DNA from 3 places in the Mesorhizobium sp. 128a genome. Region 1 is predicted to be linked to each of the others. Evidence: riboswitches for the same ligand, from Rfam matches in the RefSeq annotation. Region 1 holds a riboswitch; each other region holds the start of a gene.
The links. A riboswitch is a leader RNA that binds a small molecule or an ion and turns the genes downstream of it on or off. The one in region 1 is predicted to bind thiamine pyrophosphate.
Positions count from the first base shown of each region.

Region 2: linked by a shared signal. The riboswitch ahead of thiC (phosphomethylpyrimidine synthase ThiC) and the one ahead of ACWTU9_RS18590 (YkoF family thiamine/hydroxymethylpyrimidine-binding protein) in region 1 are both predicted to bind thiamine pyrophosphate.
Region 3: linked by a shared signal. The riboswitch ahead of thiB (thiamine ABC transporter substrate binding subunit) and the one ahead of ACWTU9_RS18590 (YkoF family thiamine/hydroxymethylpyrimidine-binding protein) in region 1 are both predicted to bind thiamine pyrophosphate.

Region 1 is NZ_JBSPKY010000011.1:8,386-18,217, forward strand. Features, by position in the region: gene ACWTU9_RS18575 (hypothetical protein) at 11-214, shown strand; gene ACWTU9_RS18580 (DUF2934 domain-containing protein) at 307-546, shown strand; gene ACWTU9_RS18585 (hypothetical protein) at 683-1,048, opposite strand; TPP riboswitch at 1,244-1,356, shown strand; gene ACWTU9_RS18590 (YkoF family thiamine/hydroxymethylpyrimidine-binding protein) at 1,347-1,955, shown strand; gene ACWTU9_RS18595 (ABC transporter permease) at 2,130-2,927, shown strand; gene ACWTU9_RS18600 (ABC transporter ATP-binding protein) at 2,924-3,706, shown strand; gene ACWTU9_RS18605 (ABC transporter substrate-binding protein) at 3,703-4,710, shown strand; gene ACWTU9_RS18610 (LexA family transcriptional regulator) at 4,738-5,400, opposite strand; gene ACWTU9_RS18615 (hypothetical protein) at 5,481-5,822, shown strand; gene ACWTU9_RS18620 (GcrA cell cycle regulator) at 5,905-6,594, shown strand; gene ACWTU9_RS18625 (DUF6456 domain-containing protein) at 6,843-7,442, shown strand; gene ACWTU9_RS18630 (hypothetical protein) at 7,510-7,818, opposite strand; gene ACWTU9_RS18635 (DUF763 domain-containing protein) at 8,055-9,353, opposite strand; gene ACWTU9_RS18640 (hypothetical protein) at 9,533-9,832, shown strand, end outside.
Region 2 is NZ_JBSPKY010000029.1:1,244-11,075, reverse strand. Features, by position in the region: gene ACWTU9_RS30185 (sensor histidine kinase) at 1-1,747, opposite strand, end outside; gene ACWTU9_RS30180 (dicarboxylate/amino acid:cation symporter) at 1,969-3,363, shown strand; gene ACWTU9_RS30175 (hydroxymethylpyrimidine/phosphomethylpyrimidine kinase) at 3,594-4,355, opposite strand; gene ACWTU9_RS30170 (thiamine phosphate synthase) at 4,346-4,951, opposite strand; gene ACWTU9_RS30165 (thiazole synthase) at 4,948-5,721, opposite strand; gene thiS (sulfur carrier protein ThiS) at 5,726-5,923, opposite strand; gene thiO (glycine oxidase ThiO) at 5,892-6,893, opposite strand; gene thiC (phosphomethylpyrimidine synthase ThiC) at 6,890-8,713, opposite strand; TPP riboswitch at 8,818-8,934, opposite strand; partial or broken gene ACWTU9_RS30145 (potassium transporter Kup) at 9,602-9,832, shown strand, end outside.
Region 3 is NZ_JBSPKY010000002.1:345,636-355,467, reverse strand. Features, by position in the region: gene ACWTU9_RS05430 (ABC-F family ATP-binding cassette domain-containing protein) at 1-1,713, opposite strand, end outside; gene ACWTU9_RS05425 (thiamine diphosphokinase) at 1,715-2,359, opposite strand; TPP riboswitch at 2,589-2,703, shown strand; gene thiB (thiamine ABC transporter substrate binding subunit) at 2,747-3,754, shown strand; gene thiP (thiamine/thiamine pyrophosphate ABC transporter permease) at 4,010-5,617, shown strand; gene thiQ (thiamine ABC transporter ATP-binding protein) at 5,626-6,378, shown strand; gene ACWTU9_RS05405 (M48 family metalloprotease) at 6,715-8,121, shown strand; gene ACWTU9_RS05400 (RNA polymerase factor sigma-32) at 8,185-9,042, opposite strand; gene ACWTU9_RS05395 (amino acid ABC transporter substrate-binding protein) at 9,443-9,832, shown strand, end outside.

The DNA.
Region 1 (9,832 bases):
GAGCATTGCCATGTTGCCGCATGTCGAGACCAATGTGGCGGCGTGTTGTGACAAGCTGTTGGCCGAGCGCAGCACCGCGCTGCTGTCAATGAAGGAAGCAATCGCGCTCCTGCGCGAGCGCACCGGAACGGATCGTTCGGATGCCGACCTCGCCGGGCTGATTGTCAAGAAGGCAGCGCTACTGGGCGTCGCCGTGGTTTCGGATCAGCACTGAGACGTCTCGTCCCTCAAGACGCCGGCTGAATTTTCGGCTAATGTTTTCGTGGAATCTGGACCAACCGATCGGACCCAACCACGGAGGCTTAAGTGACGGACGACAAACAGGACCGTATTCGCCAGCGGGCGCACGAGATTTGGGAAAACGCCGGCCGGCCCGAAGGTGCGCATCAGGAGCACTGGGAACAGGCGACGGCTGAAATCGATGGCGCAGCCGCCAAGCCGAAGAAGGCGGCGAAGAAGGCTGCCGCGAAGCCCGCCAAGGCCGACGCCAAGCCAAAGGCCGCAAAGCCGGCGGCTGCAAAGTCCGGCAAGGCCAAGTCGAAATAGGCCAATCGAAATAGGGCAAGGCTGAAGTCGCCCGGCGGGGCCATCCTTGGCGCCCGCCGTTGAGCTTGAGCCTCTCAACCTCACGAATTGCGGCTGCAACGGGCAGCGCAATTTGTTTTGTTTGGCTAACCGCGTCTCATGCCTCCCAAGCATAACTCGACAGCGCAAAGCGGATACCGGCAGCTGTCATGGCCAGTTCGCATTCGGTGATCTGGCGTAGGTGCCGAAGATAGCGCGCCACCGTCTGCGGCAGCCAGCCGGCGCAGGCCTCGACATAGGCGCGGCTGTGAACGAGCGTGCCGGTCGACAGCCTCTCCTCCTTCTCGGCAATCACCTTCAGATACTGTCGGATGAAACGGATATCGTCGGCGATGTCCTGGCTGGCCATTCGCCAGGCTCCGGCAAGGCGTTCGCGTTGGTCGAGCGACAAGGGCGGCAGCAGTGGCAGTGACAACAGCGGGCGGGAGAGGTCGGCGAAGGCGGCATGGTTCGCTGTGCTCACGGAATTCCCCCTTGTTGAAAAGATTATCGTACTTTATGTACGAAATAACGTCAAGCCGACTTCGTACAATTTGAACTGTTCAGCGCGGGACGTGACTTGCCTCTTCCACAAGGGAGAAGGCGAAATCTGGCCAACACTCCCACCGTGACGTTTCAAAAAGACTCTTCCCCAATGCGTCGAACAGTGCTTTAACCCGCTCATCCACAGGGGTGCTCCGTATGGTCGGGGCTGAGATGAGGGCGCCAAGCCTTCGGACCCTAAAGCTGATCTGGATAATACCAGCGGAGCGAGGCGGGCGATGTTTTCAGGCGCACAGATTTCCCTTTATCCCATGACCGACGATTTCGTCGGCGTCATCCTTGGCGCGCTTGGCGCGCTCGATCCCTGGCGTGACCGGCTGCGGATCGAGACCGACGACATCTCGACGCTTTTGGTCGGGCCGCCCGAAGTGCTGTTCCCCGCCATGCGCGACCTGTTCGTGGCGGCGGCCAAAAGCGGCAGGCACTGCGTGCTTTCGGCTGCGGTTTCGCGCGGCTGTCCGGGTGAGCCCGACGATCCGATCTGCCGCTCCGACCAGACCGGGGGACCCGCCATTCCGCTGGACGAGCGCAAGGTCGCCGCGATCCGTGCCGTCCAGGCGACGCCATCGACCGACCAGCCGGTGGCAGCGCAGTTCTCGCTCTATGTGATGGGCACGGGCGACCATATGGATGAGATCTATGGCTGCATCGATTTCCTGAAGCAGTCCGGCGTCTTTGATCGCTCAAAGAACTTCTGCACCAAACTGCGTGGCGATGCCGGCGCGGTGTTTGCAACGCTCACGGAGGCCTTCTGCCGCTTCGGCCCGGGCGCCGGCCACGTCACCCTCGACATCACGATTTCGGCGAACAGCCCGAGCGCCGTCTGAGCCGCGCTTTTTCGCGTGCCGTCGAGGGAAATTGCCGTGGCTGTTTTGCCCAACCCATTGCGTGGAGGAGATGCCTTCACATCTGACCTTGAGCTGCAGGGCGAAGGGGAAGCTTCGGCGGTCGGCGAAGGCGGATGCGACATCCAATTTCCCCCACAAGGGGGGAGATCAGCTATGGCCTCGGTCATCGCCAAATTCGCACCCGCCGCCCTTTCCTTCGCCCTGCTCCTCGTGGCCTGGGAGTTCTACGCCCGCTATGGCGGCGCAGCGCCCACCATGCTGCCGGCGCCGTCGCGCGTGCTGCTGCAGGCCTGGGATAACCGCGCAGCACTCGCCGAAAACACGCTTCCCACCATCCGCGCCACATCGGCCGGCTTTGCCTGCTCGCTGGTGGCTGCCTTCGTGCTGTCGGCGCTGGTCGATTTCTTGGCCCCGCTGCGCCGCGCACTCTTTCCGCTTCTGATCGTCAGCCAGACCTTGCCGCTGGTGGCGATCGCGCCGCTCATCGTGCTGTGGTTCGGCTTCGGGCTGATGCCAAAGATCCTGCTGGTCGCGCTCGTCACCTTCTTCCCGATGATGGTGGCGCTGGTCGAGGGGTTTGCCACGACGAGCAAGGAGATTTCCCAGATGCTCGCCGCCATGGGGGCAGGGCGCTGGCGCATCTTCTGGCTGGCGCGGCTGCCTTCGGCGCTGCCCTATTTCTTCGCCGGGCTGCGCATCTCCATCACCTATGCCGCGGTCGGCGCGATCTTCGCCGAATATGCGGGGGCGGCGAAGGGGCTGGGCATCTACATGCTCAACGCCAAGAACAATTTTCGCCCCGATCTGGTGTTGGCCGCGGTCGCCGTCAGCGCGGCGCTCACGCTTGCGTTGTTCGGCCTTGCGGTGCTCATCCAGCGCCTCGCCATGCCCTGGGAAAATGCGGGGAACGAGAGCCGCGACCGCAAGCCTTCGGGAGAGAGCCGCCAATGACGCGGCTCGAACTCCGCGATGTCAGAAAAAACTTCGGTGCGCTGGAGGTGCTTGCCGGCATTTCGCTCCATGTCGCGGCCGGCGAGTTCGTCTCCATCCTCGGTCCCTCCGGCGCTGGCAAGTCGACGCTGTTCCAACTGCTGACCGGCGCACTGAAAGGCGAGGGCGAAATGCGCTTCGACGGCGCGCCGTTGCAGGGCAGCCCGTTCGCCTTCATGCCGCAGCGCGATGCGCTGATGCCGTGGCGGCGCGTCATCGACAATGTGACGCTGGGACTGGAAGTGCAGGGCGTGCCACGCCGGGCCGCTCGCGAGCAGGTCGAGCCGCTGTTTGCCGAGTTCGGCCTTGCCGGCTTCGAGCGCGCCTGGCCAGCGGAACTCTCCGGCGGCATGCGCCAGCGCGCCGCCCTATTGCGCACCGTGGTGCAACAGCGCGACATGCTGCTGCTCGACGAACCCTTTGGCGCGCTGGATGCACTGACACGCGCGGCCATGCAGCGCTGGCTGGAAGGCATGTGGCGGCGCCACCGCTGGACGGCGCTGCTGATCACCCATGATGTGCGCGAAGCCGTGTACCTTTCCGATCGCATCTATGTGCTGTCGGCGCGGCCGGCCCGCATCATCAGCGAGATCGCCGTGCCGCTGCTGCGCCCGCGCGCCACCGGCGGCGATGCCGCGCGCCACGCAGCGGTGCTCGAAGCCGAAATCCTCGACACGCTGCTCAACCCCGGGGCTGACCGAGCCTCATTCCCGCAGACCCTCCAAAGGAGATCATCATGACCGACTTCACCCGCCGGCAAGCCCTGCTTTTGACGCTGGCTGCCGGACTGCCGCTGGCCTCGCGCGCTCATGCGGCTGCGCAAAAAATCACCGTCGCGCTCGACTGGACCGTCAACACCAACCACATCGGCCTGTTCGTGGCCCGCGACAAGGGTTTCTACGACGAGGCCGGGCTCGACGTCGACATCCTGCCCTATGGCGATACCGGCGCCGGCACGCTGGTCGCCAGCCGCGTCGCCGATTTCGGCATTGCCGGCGTTGGCCTGTTCACCCAGCGCGCCGCCGGCGCCGATCTCAAGGCGGTCTATGCCGTGGTGCAGCAGGAGACCGGTCGGCTGGTCTTCAACGCGGATCGCAGCGAGATCAAGAGCCCTAGGAATCTTGACGGCCTGACCTATGGCGGCTTCGGCAGCGCCTGGGAAAACACTCTGATCTCGACCATCATCCGCCACGATGGCGGCAAGGGCAGTTTCGAGACGGTGACGCTCGGCACCTCGGCCTATGAGGCGCTGGCCAACGGCTCTGTCGATTTCACGCTGGAGGTCTCGACCTGGGAAGGCGTCGACGCCGAGCTGAAAGGCATCGGGCAGCGCAGCTTCCGCTACGCCGATTACGGCGTGCCCGACGAGCACACCACCGTCATCGCCTCAAGCGATGCCTATCTCCAGGCAAACCCTAAGGGGGCGTCTGCCTTCGTCGAGGCAACGCGGCGCGGCTATCAGTTTGCCGTCGACCACCCGCAGGAAGCCGGCGATCTGCTGATCGCTTCCAATAAGGATGCTCTGACCGACCCGGTCCTGATCCACGCCTCGCTGAAGATGCTGGTCGACGGTCACTTCCTCAGAAGCGAGGCCGGCGTCATCGGCACCATCGACAAGGCCAAGATCGAGGCGATCGGAACCTACCTCTTCAACGCCGGAATATTGCTCGACGCCGACGGCAAGGCGCTGAAGGAGAAGCCGGATTTTGAAGCGTATTTCACGAACGAGTTTCTGGGGGCGTAATCTCCCCCTCGAGGAGGAGATTAGCCCTCACATATCGATCATCGAGCGCTTCACCCGGCCGATGATGGTGATGGCGCCTTCGAGCGCCGGCGGCGGGATGTCCATGTAGGAGGCCGGCTGGAAGGGCGGGTTCTCGTTGGGGCGATAGCGTTTGTAGGTGGCCTGGCCGCTTTCGTCCGAAATGACATAGCAGCCATTGGTCACCAGACGCTTGTCGCGCAGATTGACGAAGATGATCGAATCCGGCGGCGAGATCTTGTTCATCGACGGGCCGTCGACGCGCAGCGCGATCCATTGGCCCTGCTCGAGATCGGTGGTGGGGATGGTCGGATAGTCGCTGAGATTGACCACCATGTCCTGGCTGCCGAGTTCGCCGGCGCTGATCCACGAGACGATGGGCACGTCGACCGTGGCCAGCGACGGCATCGGGATCTGCCGGCCCGCCTCGTCAAAGCCGAAATGGCCGCCCGAAAGGCTGCCGCCCTCGCCATTGAACAAGAGCCAGCCGGGATCGACGCCGAACAGGCGGCCATATTTCTCCGCCGCCTTGCGCGACAGCGGCCGGTTGCCGTTCTCGTGGCTGATCAGCGTGTTCTTGTTGATGTCGCGCAATGCCCGCGCGGCATCGCTCGGCGAGGCATAACCCGCCTCCGCCCGTGCCTGCTGCAATCTGTGCCTCGGTTCCTGCATCGTACAAATTGCCTGAAATTTATCGTCCGTATTGTACGATTTCGCTTGCGCATATTTCGTACATATCGTACGCTTAGCGCATGATCGAACAAACCGCAAGCGTTTCCGCAGGCATCGTCAGCTTTCTCCAATCGTCCGGGCTGTCCTCCTCCCCGGTCCGGACGCAAACCGGGGCTTTTGCCCCGGATCCGGTCGAACTCACCCTGTCGACCGGAACGGCCGGAGCCGTTCCTCTCCCGGTTCCGGCCACCTCTTTGCCTCAGGGCGCCGCCGATGCCGGCGGCGTCTCCTGTATCCGCACCGAAGACGGCACCGTCATCCTGTTCGACCGGCTGACGGGCAGAGCGGTTTCCGGCCTCACCAGAGTGGCGGCCGAAGCCGGATTGCGGCGTCTCGTCGCCGGCGCCCTGCCAGCCGCCTGACAACACCAAACCACACTCTTTTGAACCTTGCCCGGCCTTCAGGCCGAGCGCTCGCCTTTGCCCGCAAATCAATGGATACGACATGACTGCCTATACCGACACCGAATTACAGGAGATTGCCGTCTGGCTCAGAGACGGCCTGTCGGCGACAAGAATTGCCGTCCGCTTTACGGCGTTGCGCGGCAGTCCGGTGTCACGCAACGCCATCATCGGCATCGTCCACCGCAACGCTGCGCTGAAGACCATCGGCTTCGCCAATCCCAAGGGCGGCCGATCCGGTGGCCGGCCCAGGAAGAATGCCACAGACAAGACTGCGGCCAACGAGAATACAGCCAGGAAGACTGCGCCGGTGCAGCCGAGCAGGCTCACAAGGCGGCCAGACGCTTCGAAGCACGCAATACCAACCATGCCGGTCGCCAAACCGGCCTGTCGGCCACTGGCCAAGCCGCTGTCGCCTCAGCCGGCACGTTCGGTCCCAGGTGAGGGGCGGCTGGTGGTGGATGGCGAGATCTGCCGTTTCAATATCCCGGCGCCGCGCTCTGCCGCCATCGGGCGCCAGCCGCATGTCGCCGCCATGCGCCTCATCGACTGCCTGTTCGACCGCTGCCGCGCGCCGCTCGACCTGACGCTGGAGGAAGATCCCGAAAACGATGCGCCCGGCAGCCGGCCGGGGCCGGAGATGTTGTGCTGCGGCCTTCGCACAAGGGCGCTGAAGAGCTATTGCGCCTACCACCAGGCGCGCTTCCACCGGCCTGTGGCCGAGATGGTTTAGGCGGCGAGACTCGGTTCCTCGCCCCCGCAACGCGGGGGAGAGGTGGCTCGGCGAAGCCGAGACGGAGAGGGGGACGACGTCCGCGAAGCCAGAACCGGTGAGGAACGAGGGCTTCGTGCTCGGTGAGAGCTGGTTCACAGCCGCCGCGCTGCCCCTCTCCGTCTCGGCTTCGCCGTGCCACCTCTCCCCATTTCATGGGGCGAGGAACCCAAGTCCAGCTCAACACAAATTCCAACAAGGACCACCCAATGAGCAAAAAAGCCGCGCAGAAGGCAAAACCGCCAAAACTCCCGAAAGACGAGGCCGAGCAGGTGCGTATCCGCCGCGAGATCGGCCATGATTTCGCGCTGAAGGACGACCGCTTCGGCCGCAAGCGGCTGAGCGTGGGCACAGAAGAGGCGCGTCGCGTCTACGAGGTCTCCAATGACGGCTACACCACGACCGGCGGCATCGTCCGGGTGCGCAATGTCGATCCGCTGGTGGGGATCACGTCGCTGACGCGTCAGCAGCGCGAGGCCGGTCAGCGCTTTCGCGATGATTTCGAGCGCGCCTCGCGCGAAGGGCTGCGGCCGATGCCGTGGGAAGAACGCGTTGACTCAAGCCGCATCAATGGCGGCGTCCCCCACCGCATGCTCAACGCCGGCCGCGCCCATGCCGGCGCCAATGCCGCATTGGCGCATTGGGAGCTGGCCGACGCCGTGCGCCAGATCTGCCTCGAAGGCCAGTCGGTGAAGGCGCTCGCCGAGCGCACCGGCGAGGGACGCGATGTGGTGGTGAAGCTGCTGAAGGTCGGGCTCGACCTGCTGGCCGTGCATTACGGGATAATGCTGATGCGCAAGCCGCGATAAGGCCGGCGGTCCGCGCAGGAAAGCGGCCGGCCGACAGATGCCGGCCGGACAGGTTCACGCTATCGGATCACCGTTCGCAAACACGGATTTCCTCAATGATCCTGTGATGGTGGCGCCAATGCTTGACCAGCTCTATATGGCAGCGGCGATGATGCCTGTGGTACCTGTGATACCTGTAGCTGTTGTCGTACGTATCATACTGATACAAGCGGCGAGGTGCGTAGCGATCGCCGTAATAGTCGCGATATCCGCCATTGTAATCGTCATAGTAGCCGTTACCGATGCCGATCACGACGCGCCCGCCGGCACTCGCCGGGACGACCATCGCCGAGGCTGCCGCGATAGCGACAATCGAAGCAAGCAGAAGCTTTTTCATGGCTGCCTCCTGTTCAAGGTTGATCGAATACAATCCCCGAGACGCAACCTCGTTCCAAAGTTTTGCAAGATGTGAACACCCCTGCGCTCGGGTGCACGCGGGATGAGGGTAGCCACGATAGCCACCTGTCAGCATCATCCCTTCGATCTTGAACCCTTAGCTGTCCAGCTATCAAACCCGGCATGTGAACCAGCAAGGAACCGTATAAAAACAAGCGCTTGGGGCGGTTCAGTGAATCAATCTCTCAACCTACTCCAGGCGCCTTTCTTGTCTGGCTTCGCCGCCTCGCCAGCATCCGGCGCCTTCTCCCACCCGAACACACTGCGCCCGCCAAGCAGATGCGACTGGTCGAACTCGCCGGCGACAATCTCCTTCAGGCTCGGCCCGGTGACGTAGCGCTCCAGCCGCCGCGCTTCGCCATCCAGCCGTTGCAGCGCGCCGAGCTCTTCGTCGCGGCCGAGCTTCGCCCTGCCGACGGCCGATTTAAGCACCGCGATCGTCTCGTCATAGACTTTCAGCGGCACCGGGAACGGGTGGCGGTCCTTGCCGCCATGGGCGAGCGAGAAGCGCGCCGGATCGGAGAAGCGGCAAGGCGCGCCGTGCACCACTTCGGCCACCATGGCCAGCGCCCGCACCGTGCGCGCGCCGACGCCAGGCACCAGCAGCAGCCCGGGAAAATCGGCCGGCCCGCTTTCGATGGCGGCCGAGATGTTGCCGTGCAGCCGGTGCATGACGATGTCGCTCTCGCGCACGTCGTGGTGTGCCGGCATCACCAGATTGGGCAGCATCGGCTGCGCGGCCGGTTTCGCGGGCGCTGCGTTCGTCGGCGGCTCCAGCACGGCAAGCTCGTCAAGGATCCGCTCCGGGCTCATGGTCTTCAACAGGTCGAGCTGCCCGGTCCGCGACGGCTCGGCGCGATGATCGGTGAGGTTGACGATGTCACCCTGGGTCTCGCCCTCAATCGCCGCATGCGGCTGGTCGACAAAGCTGGTCAGCCCTTCCGACAGCCAGTGGTAGCGCCGCGCCTGGCGGCTGTCGCCGTTCATGCCTTGCTGCACCACCACCCAGCGGCTGTCGTCGGTGACGATGAAGCCGTGCAGATAGAGGTCGAAACCGTCCTGCACGGCCGCGCTGTCCACCTTGGCGACAAGGCGGCTGGCGGTGGCAAGCGCCGCGCCATCGATGCCGACGCGATCGCCGATCACCGTCAGCTCCTGCGGCGTCTTGCGCGAATGCGCGCCGCGCCCGCCGCAGACATGGATGCCGAGCTCGCGCGACATCGGGTTCAGCCCGCGCTTCAGCGCGCCGACGACCGAGGTGGTGATGCCCGACGAATGCCAGTCCATGCCCATCACGGCGCCGAAGGACTGGAACCAGAAGGGATGCGCCAGCCGCCGCAACAGCACGTCGCGGCCATAGTGATGGATGATCGCCTCGCACAGCACCGCGCCCAGCCGCGTCATGCGGTCGCCCAACCATTTCGGAACCCGCCCGCCATGCAGCGGCAGGTCCGCACTGCCGCTTCGCTGCGTCAAAGGTTCTCTCCGTGGATGGCGGCGCACCGACGGTGCGCCTGTGATCTAGATGGCATTTGGGTGGAGATTTGCAAGCCGGGCAGGCGCAGCGCCTTTCGCTCGGTTGTCCCCGCCGGCACCCATCCTTGCGATCCCACCAAAACCGTTTGAATATGCGCGTCGCCGCTTGGGGGAGCAACGTGGCCCATATCGCTGTGGTCACGCATGAATATGACCGGTTCCAGACGCCGTGGCGCCCGCTGCGCCGGCGCGACAGCCCGTACATGCTGTTCGATATCCTGGCCGAGCTCGAGCGGCGCGGCCACCGGGTGAGGCGGCTTTGCGGCCTGTCGCAGCCGCCCGATGCCGACCTCGCCATCCTGCATGTCGACGCCACCATCGTGCCGCAAGCCTATGTCGACTATGCCGCCCGCTTTCCGTTCTGCCTGAACCTTGCTGTCTCAGACATTTCCAAGCGCCGCATCAGCCAGGCGCTGCTG
Region 2 (9,832 bases), on a different contig from region 1:
TCGACGTGTTGAAGGGCGTGAACAGCGAGTTCAGGATCGCCGGCGGGATGCCGGGCCCGTTGTCCAATACGCTGAGCGCCACGCCATCAGCCGTTTCCTCCACCGAAACCTCCACCCTAGCGTGGTCGCGGCCGTCAAGCGCTTCCAGCGCGTTCTGAAAGAGATTGATTAGCACCTGTTCGAGCCGGACCCGGCTTCCCATGACCTTGAACGGCGTGGGCGCGGGCTCGACGACAAGCGCGTCGAGCCGGCCGCCAAAACGGCTTCGCAGCAGCACTACTGCACTCTCAATGACGCCGCGCAATTCTACCGGGCCAGCGGCGGTGCGACCCTTGCGGGCGAAGGCCTTCAAGTTCTCGGTGATCGAGCCGATGCGTTCCGTCAGCGCGGCTATGGCGCCGAGGTTCTCCTCGGCCGGAGCGGTCTGCTTGCGCTCCAGGAAGGTGCGGGCATTGTCGGCATAGGCCCGGATGGTGGCAACCGGTTGGTTGATCTCATGCGCTACGCCGGCCGCGACCTGGCCAAGGATGGCCAGTCGATTTGCCTGGACCAGTTCCTGCTGCACCACCTGGAGTTTCGCTTCCGTACCGCGGTGACCGACGATCTCTGACTGTAGCCGATCGCGGGCGCGGCTTAGATCCCGGGTCCGTTCGGCGACACGGCGTTCCAGCTCGGAGCGCGCCGCCTGTTCGGTCGCGATCCGCATTTGCGCTGATTGCCGGCGCCAGAGCAGATATGCTGCCAGGCCGAGGAGCGGAAGCACGATCCCAAGCGCCAGGAGCTGCATGCCGCGGACAGCGGCAGCGAGCGGCACTTCCGCAGGGACGAGATAGTCGAGCCGCCAGGGCGTGGTGGGGACCGGCCTTGAGAGGCGCAGATATTCCGCGTCGTTGCTGCCTGGCGTGACGACATGGACAATCGATACGTCCTGGCTCAATGCCTGGGGGCGCGTGATCGGCAAGGGCATAAGCGGCGCATCTCCGACCTGCTCGCTGTCGCGGATCGCGGCAAGGTTGGGCCCGGCAAGGGCTGTTGTCGTCATGAAGCGCCAGGATGGAATGCTGGTGACCAGCACGACACCATGTTCGTCGCTGACATAGGTCGGCCGATTCGCCTCGCGCCAGTTCTGCTCGAGCTGGTCGAATTCCATCTTGACGACGACGACGCCGAGAGGTGCCGTGGCGCTGCCGACACGCCGCGAAATGTAAAGACCGGGATGCTTGCTCACATTGCCGAGCGCGAAATATTCGGCTGTTCCGGTTTGCATCGCCCTGGAGAAGTAGGTGCGAAAGCCGTAGTCGCCGCCCACAAAGCTGTTCGGCTCGCGCCAGTTGCTAGACGCGGCCGCTATGCCATCGGTGCCAGCAACGTAGAGCACCGATGCCTTGGTGCCGGAGACAAGGTTTTCAAGCTTGCGGTTCAGTACATCGATCGCGACGGCATCGCGCCGCGCCAGAGCATCGTGCACTTGCTGGTCCTCCGACAGCAGCAGCGGCAGTGCGCGTGGATTTTCCAAAACAGCGCTAAGCAGCGCCACTTTCAGGTTGGCATCTGTGCGCGCCTGTGCCGCCAGCGCCTTGAGCTCGATGTCACGAGCGTAGAGGCCGGAGCCATGGAGCGCCGCGGCAATGATCGCGAGCCCTATCGCAGCGAACCCAACCCAGGCTCGGACCGCACGCCTGCCGAGTTGCTCGGGCGTCGAAGACAGGTCGGAGGTGCGGCGCTGCGGCATCACCCATTTGTGCATATTTTCGCACAACGGACAATCGAATTTGTGCGGGAAGCCGCGCTTTTTGCCCAGAGGCAAGCGGCGTGAATTGATGATTAGGCGTGAGAGATCAAGGATTTACCGACGCCAGGCTTCATCTGGCACACCAGTTGCGAACTCAGATTCAGCAGCCGCGAGGCTGTTGAAGCTCAACGTGCCGGGAGGTCGGGTCTCCCGATCGGCGCGCAACGGAGGATATCATGCAGACAAAGATCGCTGCCGCCGAGCCGCGCGGCAAGGTTCCCTTCTATAGGCATCTCTACGTGCAGGTCCTGGTGGCAATCGCCGCCGGCGTGCTGCTTGGACATCTCTATCCGGAGACAGGTGCCGCGATGAAGCCGTTCGGCGACGCCTTCATCAAACTGGTGAAGATGATCATTGCGCCGGTGATCTTCCTGACGGTCGCGACCGGCATTGCCGGCGTATCCGACCTGCAGAAAGTCGGCCGTGTCGCCGGTAAAGCGATGATCTATTTCCTGGTGTTCTCGACGCTGGCGCTGGTTATCGGCCTCATCGTCTCGAATGTTGTCCAGCCCGGCGCCGGCATGCACATCAATCCGGCCACGCTCGACGCATCGAAGGTAATGACCTTTACCGAAAAGGCGCATGACACCACCATCGTCGGCTTCCTGATGAACATCATCCCCGATACGATCACCGGCGCCTTCGTGCAGGGCGATGTATTGCAGGTACTGTTCTTTTCTGTGCTGTTCGGCATTGCGATGGGACTGGTCGGCGACCGCGGCCGTGCCGTCGTCGATTTTCTGCAGGCGCTGACCGCACCGATTTTCCGCCTTGTCGCCATATTGATGAAGGCAGCCCCCATCGGCGCCTTCGGCGCCATGGCCTTCACCATTGGCAAATACGGTATAGGCTCGATGGCCAATCTCGCCATGCTGATCGGCACGTTCTACGCGACCTCGCTGCTGTTCGTGCTGATGGTGCTCGGCGCGGTCGCCCGCTACAACGGCTTCTCGATCGTGGCGCTGATCCGCTACATCAAGGAAGAGTTGCTGCTGGTTCTCGGCACCTCCTCGTCAGAGGCGGCGCTCCCCGGCCTGATGGTCAAGATGGAACGCGCCGGCTGCAAGCGCTCGGTCGTCGGCCTGGTCATCCCGACCGGCTATTCCTTCAACCTCGACGGCACCAACATCTACATGACGCTGGCGGCATTGTTCATCGCACAGGCGACCGACACGCCCCTCACTCTCGGCGACCAGGTCCTTTTGCTTCTCGTCGCCATGCTCAGCTCCAAGGGTGCCGCCGGCATCACCGGCGCTGGCTTCATCACGCTGGCTGCGACGCTGTCGGTCGTGCCCGCCGTGCCGGTTGCCGGCATGGCGCTGATTCTCGGCGTCGACCGCTTCATGTCGGAGTGCCGGGCGCTGACCAACCTCGTCGGCAATGCGGTCGCGACCATTGTCGTGGCGCGCTGGGAAAAGGAGCTCGATCAGGCGAAGCTCGCCGCCGCTATGGCCGGTGAATTGCCAGACGAGACAGACCTGTCACTGCCGCAAGTCGAGGATGTCTCCACCTCACCCAACAATCGACCACGGTTCTGGGGCAACGAGATGTATGAAAGCAAACCTCATTGAGACGATTTCCGCCCGGGCCGGCTTTGCTGCCGGGCGGCCTTGTCGGCCACTCGCACCATCGAAAACCGGGCGGAACCAACTGCTGGTCGTCATCCCTGGCAATCTTTGCGCCTTGTCACCCGAGGAGGGCACCTGTGGCGTCGAATGACGCTAAGTTTACCAATCCGGCTCGGCCGGCGCTGAGAGCCAAGCGACAATCTCTTCGATGGGAGCACGGATGGCTAGGCCGATCATCCGGCAGAATTCTCTTTAAGCCTCTTGAGCACAAATCGCTTGCTTTCAAGCACGCTCTCTTCAAGCGAGCTCGCATTCGCCAGATGCGCGGCGACCGCGCTGGCCAGCATGCAGCCCGTTCCGCGCATCGATCCAGCAAGACGGGGCGTGTCGAAGCGAATGGGTTCCTGATTGGAACTCAACAGAATGTCTGTTGATCGCGGTCCCGTCGCGTGGCCACCCTTGAGCAAGAGAGCCTGCGGCCCGGCCGTAAGCAGTCTTTTTCCCTGCCGCAGCGCCTCATCATCGTCCGCTGCCGTTTCCGAACCGACAAGGACCGCCAGCTCGATGAGATTTGGCGTGACGAGCCGGCAGAGCGGCATGAGATCACGTTTCATGGCGCCGATCGCGCCTACCTCCAAAAGCGGCCTGCCTGACGAGGAGGCCAGCACCGGGTCAAGTACTGCCGGTATCCCCGGATTTTCGCGCAGCACTCCGGCAACAGCGACAATGATCTCAGCCGTTGAGAGCATCCCGATCTTGATGGCCGACACCTTGTTGGCCCGCAGTGCGGCGCGCATCTGATCGGCGACTAGGCCGGGTTGCAGATGATGGATTGTAATCACGGCATCATGTGTCTGCACCGTCACCGCGGTAACGGCAAGGCAGGTGCGCACGTCGACGGCAGAGATCGTCTCGATATCGCGTGCAACGCCGGCACCCCCGCTGGAGTCGGATCCCCCGACGACAAGCACGTGCGGCTCTTGCCTTAGCGCCACCGGTTTGTCTTCTCGATCCATTGTTGCGTGCGCGCTTCGGGATCGGCATTCAGCGTAATGTCGGTGACCACTGCCGCGCAGTCTGCGCCAGCCTCGAAGACACCGTCGAGCCGGTCAGGGTTGAGGCCGCCGATGGCAACCAACGGAACCGGTGCAACTTGTTGCTTCCACGCGCTGATCCGTTCGAGCCCTTGCGGCGCCCATCTCATCTTCTTGAGGCTAGTCGGATAAATGGGTCCCAGCGCCACATAATCCGGCTCGGCCGCCAGCGCCGTTTCCAGTTCGGTGTGATCGTGGGTCGAAAGCCCGAGCTTCAATCCGGCGTATTTAATCGCCAGCAGATCGGCCGCAGCCAAATCCTCTTGACCGAGATGGACGAAGCCGCAGCCTTCCTTGATGGCCAGCCGCCAATAGTCGTTGATGATCAGTTGGCAACCATGGACCGTGCAGACGTCGTTAGCGCGGCGGATTTCCGTCCGCAGCGTGGCCTCATCCCTGTCCTTGATGCGCAACTGCACCAGCTTCACGCCAAGCGGGACTAGCCGTTCAATCCAGGCAGCGCTGTCGACGATCAGGTAGAAGGGGTCGCGCTTCATGAAAAAACCGCCCTGCCAAATGTCGGTGTCGACGGCATGGCGACATCGCGCGGTTCGAGCATTCCCGAGCAGAAAGCCTCACGGCCGGCATCGACCGCTTTGCCGAACGCACCCGCCATACCGACCGGATCGGCTGCCTTGGCAACCGCGGTGTTCAAGAGCACGGCGTCAAAGCCAAGTTCCATGACGGTTGCCGCGTGCGACGGCCGTCCGAGCCCCGCATCGACGATCAGCGGAATGCCGGGGAAATGTCCGCGCATCGAGCGCAGCGCCAGGGTGTTGACCGGGCCGAGCGCGGAACCGATCGGCGCGCACCATGGCATCAGGACCTTGCAGCCCGCGTCCAGCAGCCGTTCGGCAACGACGAGGTCGTCGGTGGTGTAAGGGAAGACCGCAAAACCGTCTTCGCACAGGATGCGGGCCGCTTCGACCAGGCCGAACACGTCGGGCTGCAGCGTATCGTGGTTGCCGATCACTTCGAGCTTGATCCAGGACGTGCCGAAGACTTCGCGCGCCATTTTCGCGGTCGTGACGGCTTCCTTGGCGGAATGGCAGCCGGCGGTGTTGGGCAGGACCTGGACGCCGAGCGACCGGATCAACGACCAGAACTTCTCGCCAGCCTTGCCGCCTGCCATTTCACGGCGGAGCGAGACGGTCACCACTGACGTGCCCGATGCCCTGACAGCATCGGCGAGGATGGCCGGTGAAGGATATTGGGCGGTGCCGAGAAGCAGGCGTGAGCCAAGCGCCGTTCCAAAGAGATCGAACATGGCGCTAGCCTCCCTGCATGGGCGACAGGATATCGATCCGATCGCCGTCGCTCAACAGGAATTCTACCCGGTCGGCTTTGTGCACGAGGTCGCTGTTGACGGCCGTTGCCAGCCAGTCGCCCTCATAGCCGAGCGCGGCAAGCAGCGCCGCCAGTGTCGCGGCATCACTCTCAAGCGCTTCGCCGTTTACGATAAGTTGCATGAGCAAGTTCCTCGGATTGGGCATGATCGAAGACTAATCCGGTCGCCAGCCGCGCCATGGCGGGCGCAAGAAGGAAACCATGGCGGTAGAGCCCGTTGATCGCGACGCCATTTCCACATGCTTCGACACGCGGCAGATTGTCGAAAAAGGCTGGACGAACTCCGACGCCGGTCTCGACGATACCGGCCTCGCCGAAGGCCGGGTGGAGCGCGCAGACCGCGCTCAGAAGTTCCATCATCGAACGGACCGTGATCGGACCGCTGTCATCGCTCTCGATCATCGTCGCGCCGACCATGAAACGGTGATCGGGGCGCGGCACCACATAGAGCGGAAAGCGCGGATGCAGCAGCCGGACTGGGCGCGACAGCGAGACATCGGGTGTGCGCAGGATCAGCATTTCACCGCGAACGCCGCGCAGCCTCTCATCGCCCGCCGCCATTCCCATGCAGTCGATCTCGCGGTCGAATCCGGAAAGCTGCCGAGCGTCCGTGGCAAAGCGGAACTCGACGCCCATCGCGACGAGCTTTTCGTGAAGCGCTGCCATCGCAGTGCGCGGCTCGAGATGCGCCTCGCCGGCGAAGAACAGGGCGCGGCGAAAACGGCCGGCGAGGTCGGGCTCCAGCCGCGCGATTTCCTCCTCATCGATCCAGCGATGGCTCGAGGTGCGGCTTGCGAAGCGGTCAAGCTCGCCCGCATCCCGCGACGTTGCAACAACCAGCGTTCCGGCCCGCGTCACCTGACCTGGCAGCACGGCATCCCACCATTCGGCGGCGCCGCGTCCGAGGTCCAGCACGGGCTGCTCCGCGCTTTCGCGCTCGCACCAGGGCGCCAGCATGCCGCCGGCAAACCACGATGCGCTGCCGCCGAGACCACACCCGATTTCAGCGACGGTGACCGCCGCGCCGCGAGTGGTGAGCTCGAATGCCGCGGTGAGGCCGGCGACGCCGGCCCCCTTGACCAACACCCTCATAACGGCTCCGGCACCTTGGGCGTGGTGTCACTCACCGGCATATAGAGATCGCCGCCCGCGCGGTATTTTTCCGCCATCGCCGCCATTCCCTCCTTCTGCGCTTCGGCGCGGATGTCATGGGAGATGCGCATCGAGCAGAATTTCGGCCCGCACATGGAGCAGAAATGCGCTAGCTTGTGCGCCTCCTTCGGCAAGGTCTCGTCGTGGAACGAGCGCGCCGTTTCCGGGTCGAGCGAGAGGTTGAACTGGTCTTCCCAGCGGAACTCGAAGCGCGCGCGGGAAAGGGCGTCATCCCTGATTTTCGCCGCTGGATGGCCTTTCGCCAGGTCGGCCGCGTGCGCCGCTATTTTGTAGGTGATGACGCCGGTCTTGACGTCGTTGCGGTCAGGCAGACCGAGATGTTCCTTCGGCGTGACGTAGCAGAGCATGGCGGTGCCGAACCAACCGATCATCGCGGCGCCGATGCCTGAGGTGATGTGGTCGTAGCCCGGCGCGATGTCGGTCGTCAGCGGTCCAAGCGTATAGAATGGCGCCTCGCCGCAGATGGCGAGCTGCTTGTCCATGTTCTGCTTGATCTTGTGCATCGGAACATGTCCGGGTCCCTCGATCATCACTTGGCAGTCCTTGGCCCAGGCGATCTTCGTCAGTTCGCCGAGCGTTTCCAGCTCTGCGAATTGCGCCGCGTCATTGGCGTCGGCGATCGAGCCCGGACGAAGGCCATCGCCGAGCGAGAAGGACACGTCGTAGGCTCTGGCGATGTCGCAGATTTCTTCGAAATGCTCGTAGAGGAAGCTTTCGCGGTGATGGTGCAGGCACCATTTCGCCATGATCGAGCCGCCTCTGCTGACAATGCCGGTAACCCGCTCGACGGTCAGCGGGATGTAATGCAGACGGACGCCGGCATGGATGGTGAAATAGTCGACGCCCTGCTCGGCCTGTTCGATCAGCGTATCGCGATACACCTCCCAGCTCAGATCCTCGGCGATGCCGCCGACCTTCTCCAGGGCCTGATAGAGCGGCACCGTGCCGATCGGGACTGGTGAATTGCGCACGATCCAGTCGCGGATGTTGTGGATGTTGCGGCCGGTCGACAGATCCATCACCGTGTCGGCGCCCCAGCGGATCGCCCAGACCATCTTTTCCACTTCCTCCGCCATCGACGAGGTGACCGCCGAATTGCCGATATTGGCGTTGATCTTCACCAGGAAATTGCGGCCGATGATCATCGGCTCGCTCTCGGGATGATTGATATTGGCAGGAATGATTGCGCGCCCGCGCGCTACTTCGTCGCGCACGAATTCCGGCGTGACGAAGTCTGGGATCGCGGCGCCGAAGGCCTCTCCGTCGCGTTGCAGCTTGCCATGCAGGATCTCGCGACCAAGATTCTCGCGAATGGCAACGAATTCCATTTCGGGTGTGATGATGCCGGCGCGGGCATAGGCGAGCTGGGTCACAGCCTTGCCCTGCTTGGCCTTTAGTGCCCGATTGCGGATGGGAAATTCCGGCGTCAGGCGCTCGCCTGTCGCAAACCCGTTGTCTTCCGGTTGCACATGACGGCCGTCATAGGTCTCGAGATCGCCGCGCGCCATAATCCATCCGTGGCGAAGCCGGGCAAGTCCTTTTTCTATGTTCGTTTCAATCGCCGGGTCGGTGTACGGACCTGACGGATCGTAGACCGTCACCGGGGGCTCCCCGGCAGTCGGGTGCACGCTTATCTCGCGCATCGGCACCCGGATTTGCGGATGGATAATGCCGGTCTTGTGGATTTTCCGTGAGGCGGGCAACGGCCCCGTCGACACGGTGGGGGTCAAGGCATTCATTTGAGGCTCCTTTGCTCATCTGCATTGGAGACCCAGTTCTGTGCCGGAAGGATGAAAAGTCGCCTTGGTCTACCTGTGCGAACAGGTCTTCGGGCATGGATTCCCGCAAAGCGCTTGCACCGTCCCTACGCCAGTATGAACTGGATCAGGTTCAACGGGTCACTGCGCCGCGAAAGCTAGCAGTATCTCAGCCCCTTGCCGGGACTCCCCTGGTGAATGCCTTGATTGGACCGGCCCGGCGCCCTTTTGTCAAGCGCATTGGCCCCGCGCCGGAAGGTCAAATTCGGACGGAAGGCCACTGAATGCAGGAAGGGAACGGTTCGTCCGCGCTCGATTTTGTCGCCGCGAGGCGATGAAGATCTGGACGCCCAATTCTATCACAAGCCTTCCGAAATGCTACATCTGAAACCATCAAAATATTGACTTTCAAAGTTCCCCAGTCGATTTAATGGACCAAGATCACGTGGGAAGTGCGTCGTTTATGCAGGTCAGAATATTGTACAATAGTCCAAATATGTCCAGCTTTTCAGATGAAATATTGTCTTCCAGGTCCATTGGATAAACAATAGAACTTGCCAATATTGCTCGGCGATGCGACGAGCGACCGGACGGCGCGCCAATCAAGTTCAACTGGCAGCCCTTATGGCAAGTACCAGACGCCTCGGCCGATAGCGGCAGCGCGGCGGGCCCTCTCCTCCCCTCGTCGCGCCGCCCTGTCGGCCGAGGCACCCATCGCAAGGCGGCGCGCGTCTGAAATCCAGGATTGCCTTTGCTGCAGAATAGAGCACCTGTGGGAGCATACGAATGGTCGTCTTGGATTCTGCCAACAATTGTGACGGTGAGGAACTAGCGGAACATCCCGGCTCGGCTCAAAGTACTGAGTTGTTGATGCTGAGTGCGCTCGGTGTGGTCTACGGCGATATCGGCACCAGCCCGATCTATGCGCTCCGCGAAGCGCTGCATGCCTCGTCTGGCGGCAACGTCGCTGACCGCACGGATATTCTTGGCGTGCTGTCGCTTATCATCTGGTCGCTGACGATTACGGTCACGATCAAATACATCATGTTCGTGCTGCGCGCCGACAACCGCGGCGAGGGCGGGGTGCTATCGCTGATGGCG
Region 3 (9,832 bases), on a different contig from region 1:
GGCAGGGTCGCGCTCGTAATAGGCGGGGTCGGCGATGTTGTTCTCCAGCCGTGAAATCGAGGCCGTCACCGCCTCGATCTTCTTGGGCAGCGATTCCAGCGCGAATTTCTGCTTGAACGACAGTTTCTTGGCGGGTCCTTTCGGCGCCGCCGCCTCGCTTCTGCCTGCTGCGGGCGTGTCGCCGGCCCCAGTCTTGGTCCGCACCTTGCGGTCGTCGAGCCGGGTGCCGCCGCGCTGCGCCAGCATGTCGGAATAGCCGCCGGCATATTCGATCCAGCGGCCGCCACCGTCCGGCGCGATGATGCTGGTCACGGTGCGGTCGAGGAAGTCGCGGTCGTGGCTGACCAGGATGACCGTGCCGGCAAAGCCGGCAACCAGTTCCTGCAGCAGCTCCAGCGTCTCCATGTCGAGATCGTTGGTCGGCTCATCAAGCACCAGAAGGTTGGCCGGCCGGGCCAGGACGCGGGCCAAAAGCAGCCGCGCCCGTTCGCCGCCGGAAAGCTCGCGCACCGGCGTGCGCGCCTGTTCCGGCTTGAACAGGAAATCCTTCATGTAGGAGACGACATGGCGTTGTTCGCCATTGATGACGAGGTTTTCGCCGCGCCCGTCGGTGAGATATTGTGCCAGCGTCTCGGCCGGGTCGACCGACTCGCGCTTCTGATCGAGCGTGGCGATTTCCAGATTGGTGCCAAGCCGCACCGAGCCGGCATCCGGCTTCAACTCACCGGTCAGCATCTTCAACAGCGTCGTCTTGCCGGCACCGTTCGGTCCGACCAGGCCGACCCGGTCGCCGCGCTGGATGCGGGTCGAAAAGCCTTTGACCACGGTGAGGTCGCCAAAACTCTTTTCGATGTTTTTGGCCTCGATCACCAGCTTGCCGGATTCGGCGGCGTCGCTCGCCACCATGGTGGCCGAGCCTTCGGCGCCGCGATGGCCGCGAAAACGCTGGCGCATGGTCTGGAGCTCGCCGAGGCGGCGCATGTTGCGCTTGCGCCGCGCCGTCACGCCGTAGCGCAGCCAATGTTCCTCGCGCACGATCTGCCGGCCGAGCTTGTGCTGCTCGCGCTCTTCCTCTTCCAGCACCTGATCACGCCATTCCTCGAAATGGCCAAAGCCCTTGTCCAGACGGCGGGTCTGGCCGCGGTCGAGCCAGATGGTGGCGCGCGAGACGCGTTCGAGGAAGCGACGGTCGTGCGAAATGACGATCAGCGCCGACGAGGTGCGGACAAGCTCCTCTTCCAGCCACTCGATGACAGACAGATCGAGATGGTTGGTCGGCTCATCAAGCAGCAGAATGTCGGGCTCCGGCGCCATGACGCGGGCAAGCGCGGCACGGCGGGCCTCGCCGCCGGAAAGATCGTTGGGGTCTTCGGTGCCGGTGAGGCCGAGATGCTCCATCAGATAGGTGGCGCGGTAGGGATCGTCGGCGGGACCGAGCCCGGCCTCGACATAGGCACGAACATTGGCAAAGCCATCCATGTCGGGCATTTGCGGGAGATAACGCACGGTCGCCGAAGGCTGGCGGAACACCTCGCCGTCCTGCGGCTCGATCAGCCCGGCGGCGATCTTCAAGAGCGTAGATTTGCCGGAGCCGTTGCGGCCGACGAGCGCGATCTTGTCGCCGGCGGACGCGGTGAGTTCGGCGCCGTCGAGCAACGGCGTGCCGCCGAAAGTCAGTTTTATCCCGTCGAGGTTGAGAAGGGGCGGGGCCATGTCAGCTTTCAGGCAAGGGATGGGGATGGGCGAGCAGCAGCGCGCGGCCATGGCCAAGTGCGATTTCGAGCTTGCCTTTGACCTCATTGGAGATGGTCAGCGACGAGCCGAAGTCGACCTCGACATGGTCGAGCGGCCATTTGGCACCGGAAACGGTGAGGCCCGAGAGATCGGAAAAGCCGAGCACGGAAAACAGCGTACCGTCGTCATAGTCGAAGCCGGCCTTGCCCGGCAAAAGGGGGACGCCTTCTTGGGCGCCGCTGGTCAACAGCACTTTTGTGCCTGCCTCGGCCAGCCGCAGGCTGAGCGCCAGGTGCAGATATGCATGGTCGGCGCGCTTGCCGCCGAAAGCGCCGGCCAGCATCAGGCTGGTGGCGCCGCGCTCCAGTGCGGCGGCGATGGCCAGTTCGCCGTCGGTCTTGTCCTTTTCGGGCGGAAATACCTGGCGTGGCACTGCGGCGAGATCGGCGGGCAGGTCCGCCGGCACGGAATCGAAGTCGCCGACCCAAAGCTCCGGCATCAGGCCGAGCAGGCGGGCATGGCCGATGCCGGCGTCCGCGGCGATGACGCGCGTGCCTTCGACCTGGCGGTCGAGCCGCGGCGTGCGGATGAGATCGCCGCCAAGCAGGATGGTGAATGTGCTCATATCCGGTGGCCCTTACCAGCCCCGCCGGCGAAACGGAAGGCCGAGCCCTTCCGCCTCTAGATCAGTATGACGTTTGGTTGAATCGTCATCCTGATCCAGATCCTTTTTTGGAGCATGATCTTTTTTGAGAAAACCGGTTCCCACTCTTTGCGTTCGCAGACCTTCGGTCCGGGATCATGCTCGAGCAAACTTCCGCTTGCGTGGCACCTTGGCCGGGCCTATGTGTCGAAACGCTCTAACGGGGTGCCGGACGCGATCTTCGCGGACCGGCTGAGAGGCAGTCTCGCCAACCCGCTGAACCTGATCCGGTTTGTACCGGCGGAGGGATTAGACGCTTCGGACAGCCCGACGCCTCAATTCCTTTCAACACGAACGAAGGAGGCGCCGATGCGCATGTTCTTGTCCCGTCTTGTCCCAGCCCTGGGCCTTGCTGTTTCGCTTCTGGCTGCGCCTGCATCCGCGCAGGAAAAACTCACCGTCTACACCTATGAGAGTTTCACCGCCGACTGGGGGCCGGGCCCTGCGGTGAAGAAGGAGTTCGAGGCCGAATGCGGCTGCACGCTCGACTTCGTCTCGGTCGCCGACGGCGTCGCGCTGCTCAACCGCGTCAAGCTGGAAGGCGCATCGACCAAGGCCGATATCGTGCTTGGCCTCGACACCAACCTGACTGCGGAAGCCAAGGCCTCCGGGCTGTTCGTCCCGCATGGCGCGGTGGCCGAAAACAACGTGCCGGGCGGCTGGAGCGACGATACTTTCGTCCCCTACGACTATGGCTATTTCGCCGTCGTCTACGACACCGAAAAGCTGAAGAGCCCGCCGAAGAGCCTGAAGGAATTGGTCGAGGGCGCCGCTGCCGACAAGATCGTCATCCAGGATCCGCGGACTTCGACGCCGGGCCTCGGCCTGCTGCTGTGGGTCAAATCGGTCTATGGCGACAAGGCGCCGGAGGCATGGGCGAAGCTCAAGCCGAAAGTGCTGACGGTGACGCCGGGCTGGAGCGAGGCCTACGGCCTGTTCACCAAGGGCGAGGCGCCGATGGTGCTGTCCTACACGACGTCGCCGGCCTACCACATGGTGGCCGAGAACACCGAGCGCTATCAGGGGGCGTCTTTCGAGGAAGGCGAGTATCTGCAGATCGAGGTCGCCGGCATCACCACCACGGGTGAGAAGAACCCGCTGGCACAAAAGTTCATGGCCTTCATGGCCGGGCCGAAATTCCAGGATGTGATCCCCGAGACCAACTGGATGTTCCCGGCGGGCAAAACCGACAAGCCGCTCAATCCGGCGTTCGACAGGCTGGTCAAGCCGACCAGGACTTTGCTGTTCAGCCCGGAAGAGGTCGCGGCCAACCGCAAGGCCTGGGTCGATGAATGGCTGGCGGTGATGAGCAAGTAGGTTTGGCTGTATGATCGAAAGATGACTGCTCTACGGCGCCCCCCTCTGTCCTGCCGGACATCTCCCCCGCAAGGGGGGAGATCAAGCGCTCAATCGCTTTCGTCAATCTCCAGCACTGCAAAGGCGGCGAGAGGAGCGAAGCTGCTAATCTCCCCCCTTGCGGGGGAGATGGCCGGGAGGCCAGAGGGGGGTGGGCGGGAACTCGGCTTTCGTGAAATGTTTCCGCCAGCCAACCGCAATGTTGGCTAGCGCGACATGCGAACGCAACACTCCGCCGATCCCCGCATCGCAGCCGGCATCATCGCGCTTGCGGCAATCGCGTTGCTGATCGGCGGCGCCTTCGCCGGGCTCATCCGCGAAGGCGCACATGACCTCGCAGGCGCTGCGTCCGCCTTCGATCTCTATCTCTTGCGGGTCGTCCGCTTCACGCTCTGGCAGGCAGTCCTCTCAACGCTGCTTTCCGTCGTGCCGGCGCTGTTCGTCGCGCGCGCTCTATCGCGGCACCCGCGCTTCCTTGGCCGCGGCTTCATGCTGCAGCTGTTCACCGTGCCGCTGGCACTGCCGGCCATCGTCGCGGCGCTGGGCATACTGGCGCTCTATGGCCGAGCCGGCTATCTCGCCGCAATCGCCGGCCGAAGCTGGCCCGATATCTATGGCCTGTCGGGCATCCTCGTCGCGCATGTCTTCTTCAACCTGCCGCTGGCAACGCGGCTGTTCCTCGAAGCGCTGGGCACGGTGCCAGCCGATCAATGGCGGCTTGCAAGCCAGCTCGGCATGGGGGCGAGGCCAGCCTTTCGGCTGATCGAATGGCCGGTGCTGCGGTCGGCTCTGCCTGCTGTCGCCGGGCTTGTCTTCATGCTTTGCATCACCTCCTTCACCATCGTCCTCATCCTCGGCGGCGGGCCGGCGGCGACGACGCTGGAGGTCGCCATCTACCAGGCGCTGCGTTTCGACTTCGATCCGGCGCGGGCTGTGACGCTGACGGTGCTGCAGATTGCGCTGACCTTTGCCGTCGTGCTGGCGCTGACGCGGCTTGGGGCCAATGTGACCGGCGACGCCAACCTGCCGGTGGCGCCACGCCGCTATCTCTTGGCCGGCCCGATCGAAACGGCGCTCAACACGGCGTTGATCGTGCTTGCCTTGCTGTTCGTCGCCGGGCCGATGGCGGCAACCGTCGCATCCGGCCTTGGCGCCGACCTCAGTCGGCTGGCCGGCGAGAGCGCAGTGCGCCAGGCGACGCTGACCAGCGCCGGTCTCGGCCTGCTGGCGGCGTTGCTTTCGGTGGCGCTGTCGCTGTCGCTGATCATGGCGCGCCGGGCGCTGTCGCTAAGCCGTCGCTCCGGCGCGCGTTCGTTGCTCGAGCACGCCGTGGACACCGGCGCCGGTTTTGTCCTCGTCGTGCCGCCCATCGTCATCGGCGCCGGCTGGTTCCTCTTGCTGCGGACGTTCAGCGACGTCTTTGCCATCGCGCCCGTCATGGTCGTCACCGTCAACGCGGTGATGGCGATGCCTTTTGCCATCCGTGCGATGCGTCCGGCCTATGATGCAGCGAGCGAACGCCACGAAAAGCTGTGCGCACAGCTCGGCATTTCCGGCTGGAACCGGCTACGCTTGGTCGATTGGCCGTCGCTACGGCGGCCGCTGGCCACCGGCTTTGCGTTCGCCATGGCGCTGTCGCTCGGGGACCTTGGCGTCATCGCGCTGTTCGGCAGCGATTCGGTGCAGACCTTGCCCTATCTCCTGCTGGCGCGGATGGGCAGCTACCGCACGGCCGACGCCGCCGGACTGGCTTTGCTGCTCGGGGCGGTCTGCCTGGCTCTCGTGGTCGCCGCGGACTGGTTGGGACGAGGAGAAAGATCGTGACTTCCGCCATGGAAAAAGGCGCGGCCGTGCGGCTGGACCAGGTCGTGTTCCGCTATGGCGAGACGCCGTTCCTGTTCGATGTCGAATTCGCAGCGTCGAAGATCACCGCCATCATGGGCGCGAGCGGTTCGGGCAAGTCGACCCTGCTCAATCTGGTCGCCGGCTTCGAGACGCCGCAATCCGGCCGCGTGCTGATCGGCGGCGCCAATGTCGGCGCTTCCGCGCCGTCGGCACGGCCGGTCTCGATGGTGTTCCAGGAAAACAACCTCTTTGCCCATCTCTCTGTCGAGAAGAATGTCGGGCTCGGCCGCTCGCCGTCGCTTAATCTGACGCAAGCCGACCGCGCCGCAATCGCCGAAGCGCTTGAGCGTGTCGGCCTTGCCGGCAAGGAAAAGCGCCTGCCGCGCGAGCTCTCCGGCGGCGAACGGCAGCGCGTGGCGCTCGCCCGCGTGCTGGTGCGTGACCGGCCGGTGCTGCTGCTCGACGAGCCGTTCGCGTCGCTCGGACCCGCACTGCGCGACGACATGCTCGACCTGGTGGCCAGCGTCCATGCCGAGCGCGCGATGACCATGCTGTTCGTCACGCATCAGCCGGAAGACGCGCGCCGCATCGGCGAGGAGATGGTTTTTCTGGACAATAGCAGGGTTGCCGCAACGGGACTTGCCGCCGATTTTTTCGATGGCACTAGCCCTGAAGCGTTTCGACGCTATATCGGCGCAAGTTCGGGCGGTTCACGCGATATTGCCCGGAAGCGGACATAATTTACGACCAAACCGGCTACAGGTGATGTGGCGCTTGCTTGCCATGGTCCGGTTGATGTGGCTAGGTCCGCCCAGTACTGGTCCGGCACGAGCCGTGATTTGCCCCCTACAGCGCCACATCCGTCTGGATGTGTAAAACGCTGTAGGTTTTTTGATTTGTGCAGGATGTGCCACTGAAAATTCGATTTTTCGCTGGCGTGGACCCTTGGGTCCAGGTCATGCGCCGAAAGCTGAAGGGACGCCGCGCTGTCGACCGGCACTGACACTTTGAGACGCAGACCGCTGGTGCGCTTCCTCGCGCTGGCCGGCCTTGCCGTGGCGCTGGCCAGTTGCCAGATGTTCACGCCGCCCGAGGTGCAGGAATCCGGTTTTCAGCCTTCCGACAAGCCGATCACGGTTGACAATGTCGCCGCCAACAGCAAGCTCGCGGAGCTTGCGAAGGCGCAGCACCCGCGCATCCTCGCCACCTATGGCGGCGAATATTCCGATCCCAAGCTCGAGCGGATGGTGGCCAAGGTCGTCGGCAGCCTGACCGTGGTGTCGGCCAATCCGACCCAGACCTATCGCATCACCATCCTCAATTCGCCCAACGTCAACGCCTTCGCGTTGCCGGGGGGCTATCTCTACGTCACCCGCGGCCTGTTGGCGCTGGCCAATGATTCGGCCGAGCTCGCCGCCGTCATCGCGCATGAGATGGGCCACGTCACCGCCAACCATGGCCTGCAGCGCCAGCAGCTCGAGGCCGAGGAAGGCCTGGCGACCAAGGTTGTTTCCGATGTGCTCGGCGACAGCCCGACCGCCAAGGCGGCATTGATCCGCGGCAAGCTCAGGCTGGCGCAGTTCTCTCGCAACCAGGAGCTGGAGGCCGACGCCATCGGCATCAAGTCGATCGGCGAGGCCGGCTACGATCCCTATGCCGCCGGCCGCTTCCTGCAGTCGATGTCGGCCTATACCGACTTCCGTTCGATCAGCGGCGCCACCGATGCCAGCCTCGACTTCCTGGCCACGCACCCCAACACGCCGCAGCGTATCGATCTGGCGCAGCGCCACGCCCGCCAGTTCGGTGCGCCGGGCGTCGGCACGCGCGACCGCGATTCCTTCCTGGCCGGCATTGACGGCCTGCTCTACGGCGACACGCCGGAAGAAGGCTATGTGCGCGGCCAGACCTTCCTGCATCCGGGCCTCGGCGTGTCGTTCACCGTGCCGGACGGTTTCATCATCGACAATACGGCGGCGGCAGTGACGGCAACGGGCCCCGGCGACATGGCGATCCGCTTCGACGGCGTATCGATCGACAAGAACCGCGCGCTGACCGACTATATCAGGAGCGGCTGGGTTGCCGGTCTCGACGAGACCAGCGTGCGCCAGGAGACGATCAACGGCAATGAGGCGGCGACCGCGCACGCCGGCGCCGATGGTTGGCAGTTCGACATTGCGGTGATCCGCGCCGGCGGCCAGGTCTACCGGCTTTTGACGGCGGCTCCCTCGGCCAGCACCACGCTCGATCCCGTGGCGCGCTCGGTCAGCGGCTCGTTCCGCATCCTGAGTGCGACTGAGAAGGCGGCACTGAAGCCGCTGCATATCCGTGTCGTCACCGTTCAGGCCGGCCAGACCATGGGCTCGCTCTCGGCGCAGATGGTCGGCGTCGACCGCAAGCTCGATCTGTTCAGGGTGCTCAACGCGATGTCGCCGGGCGCCTCGGTTTCGGCCGGGGACAAGGTCAAGATCGTAACGGACAAATAGCGCCAGGCATTTCGTTTGACGCAATTCCGGACGGAAAACCGCTCACACTTTTCCTGGAATTGCTTAGGCCGCCATGAATTCCGGGTTCTGCTTCATCAGCGCGACCTTCAGCTTTTCCATGGCGCGGGCCTCAATCTGGCGGACACGCTCCTTGGAAATGCCGAGCGTCTCGCCAAGCGCTTCCAGTGTCGCGCCGTCGTCGGTCAGCCGGCGTTCCTCGATGATCCTGAGTTCACGGGCATTGAGTGCGCCGAGCGCTGCCTTCAACCAGAGCAGGCGGCGCTCGAAATCGATGGTGTCGCTGGCGACTTCGTCCGGCAGCGGATCGTCCGAGACCAGGAAATCCATGCGCTCGGTGGTGCCGGCATCGTCGGCGAGTGGTGCGTTGAGCGAGGAGTCAGGTGCGGAAAGCCTGGAATCCATCATCGCCACATCGGCCTCGGAGACGCCGAGCGCTACCGAGACTTCGCGATAGAGCGTCGCGTTGGAGATCGGCTCGGCGCTATTGGCCAGCCGGGCGCGCAGACGCCGCAGGTTGAAGAACAGCGCCTTTTGTGCCGACGAGGTGCCGCCGCGCACGATGGACCAGTTGCGCAGGATGTAGTCCTGCATCGAGGCGCGGATCCACCAGGTCGCATAGGTCGAGAAGCGCACCTCGCGCTCCGGCTCGAAACGCGCCGCCGCTTCCAGCAGCCCGACATGCCCTTCCTGGACCAGATCGCCGAGCGGCAGGCCGTAATGACGGAATTTCGAAGCCATCGAGATGACCAGCCGCATATGGGCGACGGTGATCTGGTGCAGCGCCTGCTGGTCCTGGTCTTCCTTCCAGCGCAAGGCGAGAACATGCTCCTCGTCGCGCTCGAGGTAGGGGGCCTTCATCGCCGCGCGGACCATGGTCCGTCCTGCCGTGTCTTCGATCATGCCGCGCTCCTGCTCCCGGACATTTTCGGACGGCCTGGAGGCCGCTATCCTGGTCTGACGCAATTCCGGACGGAAAACCGGTTTCCCACTTTTCCTGGAATTGCTTTGGGTCTGGCGCAGCTGGGGTTCTTGAAATGGAAACGCAGCGCCCTACAACACGGCATGAACGTGCCACACCGGGGATTGGTTCCGCCGCCGATGGCGGTTGCATTGTGCTGTTCGGGAGAGTGAGCCGACACTGCAAAGCGGGCCGATTGGCATGGATCAGATCAGCTTTGAGAATCTGATTTCTGGATCGGCATTTTTTTGAAATCTGGTTCCTTATTCTGCGGCGCTCTATCTGTCAGTTTCCGGCTCTCACAAGACGCCGGACACCGGCCAAGGACGGGATCACAGAAAAATGAAATGGCTCAATTCGCTCATCGTCGCCGGGACACTGCAGGTTCTGGCCGTCACATCGGGCCATGCCGGCGCCAATCTCGACCAGATCAAGCAGGCCGGCACCATCAAGGTCGGCACCGAAGGCACCTACGCGCCGTTCACCTATCACGACGAATCCGGAGCATTGGTCGGCTTCGACGTCGAGATCGCCAAGGCGATCGGCGACAAGCTCGGCGTGAAGGTCGAGTTCCTCGAAGGCAAATGGGATGGGTTGATCGCCGGCCTTGACGCCAACCGCTACGACGCTGTCATCAATGAGGTCGGCATTACCGACGCGCGCAAGGCGAAGTATGACTTCTCCGAACCCTATATCGCCTCCAAGGCGGTGCTGATCGTGCGCGGCGACAAC